3 regions of the Cellulosimicrobium sp. EB106-03-01-XG111 genome follow, and region 2 is predicted to be linked to each of the others. Evidence: riboswitches for the same ligand, from Rfam matches in the RefSeq annotation. Region 2 holds a riboswitch; each other region holds the start of a gene.
What was found. Region 2 has a riboswitch for S-adenosylmethionine ahead of AC3WT4_RS07990 (aminotransferase class V-fold PLP-dependent enzyme). Riboswitches for the same ligand answer to the same signal wherever they lie in the genome.
Positions count from the first base shown of each region.

Region 1 (2,255 bases), on a different contig from region 2:
ACGCGGGCCCCGGGCCGGCGCGCGGCGTAGTCGGCGACGCGCCCGCGCTCGACCTCCTTGATCTGGCGCAGGAGCTCGAGGTCGACCCCGGCCTCGTCGACGACGTAGCCCGACGAGTCGGAGAACGCGACCACGTTCGCGCCGAGCTGCTGCGCCTTGGCCGTCGCGTAGATCGCGACGTTGCCGGAGCCCGAGACGACGACGCGGCGCCCGTCGAGCGCCTGCCCGCGCGTCTCCAGCATGTTCTGCGCGAAGAGGACCGTGCCGTAGCCCGTGGCCTCCGTGCGGACGAGCGAGCCGCCCCACGAGATGCCCTTGCCCGTGAGGACGCCGGACTCGTAGCGGTTGGTGATGCGCTTGTACTGCCCGAAGAGGTAGCCGATCTCGCGGCCGCCCACGCCGATGTCGCCCGCGGGGACGTCCGTGTTCTCGCCGATGTGGCGGTAGAGCTCGGTCATGAACGACTGGCAGAACCGCATGACCTCGCCGTCGGACCGCCCGCGCGGGTCGAAGTCGGAGCCGCCCTTGCCGCCGCCGATGGGCATGCCCGTGAGCGAGTTCTTGAAGATCTGCTCGAAGCCGAGGAACTTCACGATGCCGAGGTAGACCGACGGGTGGAACCGCAGGCCGCCCTTGTACGGGCCGAGCGCCGAGTTGAACTCGACGCGGAAGCCGCGGTTGATCTGCACGCGCCCGGTGTCGTCCACCCACGGGACCCGGAAGATGATCTGGCGCTCCGGCTCGCACACGCGCTCGAGGACGGCGGCCTCGACGTAGCGCGGGTGCTTGCGCAGCACGGGGCCGAGCGAGTCGAAGACCTCGCGCACGGCCTGGTGGAACTCGGCCTCGCCGGGGTTGCGACGCAGGACCTCGTCGTAGACGGACTGCAGTCGGCTGTCCATGGGTACTCCTCGTCTGACGCGGGCGGAACTCCTGCTGACGGTACGCCTGTGCCAGAAGCTCCCGTCACACCGTCTCACTCCGCGCGCACCGGCACGGGCGGCCGCGGAGCCGGGTCGGCCCGCACGAGGCGGCACCGGGCGGCACGAGGGGCACCGGCGACGACACATCCGTCCACCCACTGAGAAACCCTACCGATCCGGTGCAGTTTCCCGAGGCGGTTGCTATACCCGTCCCCAGGTCACGAGCGCCAGCGCCAAGCCCCGGCTCGCTGGCCGGCAACCCCCTGTCACGGCGGGGTGCTCCGGGAGATGACCAGGCCGGGCCCGGCCTGCCCCGCCACCGGCGAGGACGGCCCGCACGGCAAGCGTGATCGACGACTACTGCGAGGTGCACATGACCCACCACCCCACCCACCCGACGGTGCTCGCCGTCTCGGGCAACCCGCGGCCCGGCTCGCGCACGCTCGGCGCCGCCGAGACGGTCGCGCGCCGCGTCGCCGACGTCCTCGGCACGGCCGACGTCGCCACGGTCGACCTGGCGTCGTTCGCCGCCGAGGTGCTCGCCGCCGACCACCCGGCGGCCGACGTCGCCCGCGCGCAGCTCGCCCGGGCGACGGTCGCCGTCGTGGCGACCCCGGTCTACAAGGCGTCGTACACCGGGCTGCTCAAGGCCTTCCTCGACCTCTACGGCCCCGACGGGCTCGCGGGCGTCGTCGTGGTCCCGCTCGTCGTGTCGGGGAACCCGGCGCACGCGCTCGTCGGGGAGGTGCACCTGCGGCCCGTGCTCGTCGAGCTCGGCGCCGTCGTCCCGACCCGGTCGCTCACGGTCACCGAGCCGCAGCTCGCGGACCTGGGGCCGGTCGTGGACGCGTGGCTCGCGCGCGAGGGCGACGCCCTGCGCCGCGCCACGGCACCGCTCCCCCCGGCGGGGGACCTCCCGTCGGCCCGCACCGACGAGGCCGTCGCGGACGCGTTCGCGGGGGTGGCCCGATGACCGCCGAGCTCACCCACCTGGAGGCCCTCCTGGCCGAGCAGGACGAGCCCCAGCTCTCCCCCGACGAGTACAAGGCCGTGTTCCGCGGCCACCCCGCGGGCGTCGCCGTCGTCGCGCTCGAGCACGGCGACCGCCTCGTCGGCTTCACCGCGACGTCCGTCATCTCCGTCTCGGCCGCGCCCCCGCTGCTCGTGTTCTCGCTCGCGTCCACGTCGTCGTCGTGGCCCGCGGTCTCGACGGCGCGCACGCTGACCGTGAGCTTCCTCGCCGACCACCAGGACGACGTCTCGGCCCGGTTCGCGACGAGCGGCATCGACCGGTTCGCGGACGGCGGCTGGTCGCGCCTGCCGACGGGCGAG
Region 1 covers NZ_JBYTEQ010000026.1:250-2,504, reverse strand. The annotation lists gene gdhA (NADP-specific glutamate dehydrogenase) at 1-902, opposite strand, end outside; SAM riboswitch class IV at 1,140-1,242, shown strand; gene AC3WT4_RS17755 (NAD(P)H-dependent oxidoreductase) at 1,297-1,896, shown strand; gene AC3WT4_RS17750 (flavin reductase family protein) at 1,893-2,255, shown strand, end outside.
Region 1: it holds a riboswitch for S-adenosylmethionine, as region 2 does, so the genes downstream of both, AC3WT4_RS17755 (NAD(P)H-dependent oxidoreductase) here and AC3WT4_RS07990 (aminotransferase class V-fold PLP-dependent enzyme) in region 2, are expected to answer to the same signal.

Region 2 (2,255 bases):
CGGCACCCACCACGTTCGGCGAGCCGGCCTCGTGGCGCGCGGGCGCCGTCTGCCACTGGGTCCCGGTCACCGCGACCTGGCGCACGGCGCCGCCGCCCGCGAGGTAGGGGGTGCCCGCGTCGAGCCAGTCACGACGCCCGACGAGCGCGCCCGCGCCGAACGGCGCGTAGGTCTTGTGCCCCGAGAACGCGACGTAGTCGGCGCCCGACGCGGCGAGCGAGAACCCGCGGTGCGGGACGAGCTGGGCGCCGTCGAGCACGACGCGCGCGCCAGCGTCGTGCGCGGCGCGGACGACCTCGGTGATCGGCAGGGACTCGCCCGTGACGTTGGACGCGCCGGTCACGGCGACGAGCGCGTACGGGAAGCGCGCGAGCTCGGTGCGCAGGCCCGAGAGCGTCTCCGCGACGGACGCGCCGCCCGCGAGGACCGTCGCGCCCCCGGCGCGCTGCCACGGCAGCAGGTTCGCGTGGTGCTCGACGTCGAGGACGAGCACGCGCGCGGGCGTGCCGTCCGCGTTCGCCGGGACGCAGCCCGCGAGCAGGTTGAGCGAGTCGGTGGTGTTGCGCGTGACGACCGTGACGTCGTCCTCGCGCGCGCCGACGAACGTGCCGATCGTGCGGCGCGACGCCTCGTAGAGCGCCGTGGAGACCTGCGACAGGTAGCCCGCGCCGCGGTGCACGCTCGCGTAGAGCGGCAGCACCTCGGTCACGCGGTCCGCGACCGAGCGCAGCGCCGGGGCCGACGCCGCGACGTCGAGGTTCGCGTACGGGACGCTGCGGCCGTCGACGAGCGGGACGAGCGTGTCCCCGCCGACGACGGGCAGGAGCGCGGGCGCGTCGGCGAGCGCCGCGAGGTCAGGGGCCGGGGCGTCGGTGGGACACGAGACGTCCGCGAGAGCAGTCATGGCACAGTCCTCCAGGGTCGTCCGGGGAGAACCTCCCCGCGCTTGCCGCCCGCCGGTCGGCGTGCGGCCTGGTCGTCACCCGGGGCACCCCGCCGCGAGAGGAGGGTTGCCGGCCAGCAAACCGGGGTTTCGCGCTGGCACTCATGACCTGCGTCCAGGATGTGCGCGGCGGCACTCCGTGTCAACCCGTGGTCAGGGCAGTCCGCATGGTGGACGCTCTCTCGCGACGTCGCGGCCCACGGTCACTGCACGCCGAGGGCCGCCGGACTCACGCGCTGTAAAATTTCGAGATTTTGGGAAGGCCATAATTTGAATTCTCGAGTACCTTGAGGGCTAGCAGGTTCTCCTCCTCCTGCTTTAGCCAATCCCTGACCACCGTGCGTGCCTCATTTGACGCGAGCGCGCAGAACGCGAGGATTCGCCGGCTTAGAGGTTGATGACAGTGGGGCATCGAAGCGCGGGCTGCACCGCGCAATTTGTCGGGGTCCCAGCAGGCTAAGCGGTGAGCGGCCATGGCGAGCAGTGGGGCCGATGTCGCCGGTTCGCTTACCAGCGACTCCACGAGTTCGATCATGTTCTTTCGCGGCCTAATGTTAGGCGAAATCATTCGCAGGTAGTGTGCTGTAGACCACTCGAAAGCAGCCCATTCGGACCTCGAATGTTCCACGAGCCAATCCTGCAAGCTCGCCTGAACAAAGTTCTCTCTGAATAGCGGACCAAGGATGTCCGCACCGTGCGGCATCTCGACGCATGCATCAAGCATATCAATCACACGGTAGCTGGAGCCATGCTTTAGCATGCGATTAGCCGCAAACTTGAGGCTCGTCCTTCCCGCGACGGCTGGCTCCTCAAATAGACGATCCACGAGTTCCTCGAGTGGCCCCTCATCCGCCTTCGAATCGAGCGCCTCATCGATTGCACTGTGTTCGATCTGCATCGCGCGCTCCCAAACCTCTGGACCTTCCAGGAGCCTTGTCTTTGCGCTGTTTGCATGGAGTCCCAACGACCGCGCCGTGGACTGCAATTCGAGTTGGGCCGACCGCATCGACGCTCCGTCATCCCCGAAAAGCCAAATGTCATCCATCCAGCGCGTCCAACTTGTTCGCGGGTTCGCCCCCTTCGTTCCGCGCACGACAAGTTCCATGATGCTTGAGGAGTGGCCCTCAAGCACATCGTCCAACGACGACACGTACATGTTGGCCAGAACAGCAGATGCGAAAGAACGTTGCGGTATGCCCGTTCGATGGGCATTCCTATCGAATCCCTCTAGCATACCGAGGAGTCGGCCAGTGGCCTTTCCCTTCTTGGCAATCTGCTCTATCCGCTCCTGGAGGAGTTGCACAGGGATGCT
Region 2 covers NZ_JBYTEQ010000006.1:200,132-202,386, reverse strand. The annotation lists gene AC3WT4_RS07990 (aminotransferase class V-fold PLP-dependent enzyme) at 1-904, opposite strand, end outside; SAM riboswitch class IV at 938-1,053, opposite strand; gene AC3WT4_RS07985 (RNA-directed DNA polymerase) at 1,173-2,255, opposite strand, start outside.

Region 3 (2,255 bases), on a different contig from region 2:
CGGCCTGCCGCACGTCCTCGTGCGCTTCTACACCTCGCCCGACGGCGGCTCGGCCCGCCGCACGACCGTCGTCGTGCTCGTCATGATCAGCGTGTTCTACATGGTGTCGAGCACGCTCGGGCTCGTGGCGCGGGTCGTCGCGCCCGACCTCGCGGCGCCCGGCGTCGCGGACACCGTCGTCCTCACGCTGCCGACCCGCCTCGTGCCCGGGCTCGGCGGCGAGCTGCTCGCCGCGCTCGTCGTCGCCGGGGCGTTCGCCGCGTTCCTCGGGACGTCGTCCGGGCTCGTGGTAGCGCTGGCGGGCGTCGTGAGCCAGGACCTGTTCGGCGGCACCGTGCGGTCCTTCCGGTGGTCGGCGGTCGCGTGCACGCTCATCCCGCTCGCGTTCGCGCTCGTCACCATCCCGCAGGGCCTCGTGACGAGCGTCGGGACGGTGTTCGTCTTCGCCGCGTCCGCCTTGTCCCCCGTCATCCTGCTCGGCGTCTGGTGGCGCGGCCTCACCGCGCGCGGCGCGGTGGCGGGCATGGTCGTGGGGGCCGTCCTGTGCGCGACGGCGCTGCTCGCGTCGTCCGCGCTCGTCGCCACGGGGTACGGGAGACCGTCCGGCGACACGGCCGACGGCGTCCCCGGCGTCGTGCGCGCCCTGCTCGCCCAGCCCGCCGCCTGGACCATCCCGCTCGCGACGGCGACCGTCGTCGTCGTGTCGCTCCTCGACCGGCGCGGCCCGCCGCTGCGCACCGACCGGTTCCTCCGGCGTCTGCATGTGCCCGAGCGCCGGCGGGCTTGAGACCCGGAAGGCCGACGACGACCCGTCGCCACGCTCGGCGTCTGGGACATCGCTCGAGCACCTGAGATCTGTAGCGGAGGAAACCTGAAATTCGTCGCGTAGAGAGACTGCGATCTGTAGCGCGGGACGTCGGTACGCCTCCGACTGATCCCTCCGCATCTCACCTGGCGGGCGCTCTCGACCGCATGTCGGATGGGTCGTAGGATCGTGGCAACCATCCAGAGCGGTCGAGAGTCCTGGCTCGACGACACCGCAGCAACCCGCCGACGGAAGCCTCCCGAGGACAAAGGTGCTAACGCCAGGGTCGATGGAGTGACGCATGACCTCAGAGGCACCCTTCGCGCACCGTCCGGGCCGTCCGCGGCCGACGGTGTCGTTCGAGCTCATGCCCCCGCGCCGACCGGACGCGGCCCCGAAGTTCTGGGAGACGGCACGCCGTCTCGTCGCGACGCACCCCGACTTCGTGTCCGTGACGTACGGCGCGGCGGGCACCGACCGCGCGACCGCGCGCCAGGTCGTGGGACGGCTGCTCCAGGGCACGCCCGTGCTGCCGATCGCGCACCTCACGTGCGTCGGGGCGTCGCGCGAGGACGTGGAGTCGGTCATCACCGACTTCCTCGACGAGGGCGTGCGGAGCTTCCTCGCGCTGCGAGGCGACCCGCCGCGTGACCAGCCGGACTGGCAGCCCGCGCCCGACGGCGTCCGGTCGTCGACCGAGCTCGTCGCCCTGCTGCGCGAGGTCGAGGCGTCGCGCTGCGCGTCCGACCCGGCCGTCGCGCTGCGCGGCGCGGCCCGGCCGCTGACGATCGCCGTCGCGACGTTCTGCGACGGCAACCCCGCCGCCGGCACGAGCCGCACCCAGGAGGTGCGCCGCCTGTGGCAGAAGCAGCAGGCCGGCGCGAGCTTCGCGATCACGCAGCTCTTCTACGACGCGTCGTCGTACACCGACTTCGTCGCCGAGGCCCGTGCGGCCGGCGTGACGATCCCCATCCTCGCCGGGCTGCTGCCCACGACGGAGCCCGCGCGGCTCCGTCGCGTCGAGGAGCTCACGGGCGTGCGCGCGCCCCAGCACCTGCTGGACGCGCTCGACGCCCTGCCCGACCCGGAGGCGCAGCACGCCTACGGGATCGCGTACTCGGTCGACCTCGCGCAGCGCGTCCTCGACGCGGGCACGCCCGGTCTGCACGTGTACACGTTCAACAAGCACCGCGCCGCTCTTGACCTGCTCGAGGGTGTCCACCTCGGCGGCGGGTCGGGCGGGACCGGGGGCGGCGCCAGCGCCGCCGCCGCCCCGCTCGTCCCGGACCTGGCCAGCGGGCCGTGGGTCACCGGCACCTCCCTGCCCACGACGAGCGCCGCCACGCACGGCGCGCCCGTCTGACCGGTCCTCCGGACCAGCAAGAGGTTTCGATCATGGCCACTTCCGTACCCTCCCCTACCCAGAACCCGGTCGGATTCCCCGCCGGGA
Region 3 covers NZ_JBYTEQ010000001.1:51,802-54,056, reverse strand. The annotation lists gene AC3WT4_RS00235 (sodium/solute symporter) at 1-787, shown strand, start outside; SAM riboswitch class I at 999-1,101, shown strand; gene AC3WT4_RS00230 (methylenetetrahydrofolate reductase) at 1,107-2,168, shown strand; gene metE (5-methyltetrahydropteroyltriglutamate--homocysteine S-methyltransferase) at 2,201-2,255, shown strand, end outside.
Region 3: it holds a riboswitch for S-adenosylmethionine, as region 2 does, so the genes downstream of both, AC3WT4_RS00230 (methylenetetrahydrofolate reductase) here and AC3WT4_RS07990 (aminotransferase class V-fold PLP-dependent enzyme) in region 2, are expected to answer to the same signal.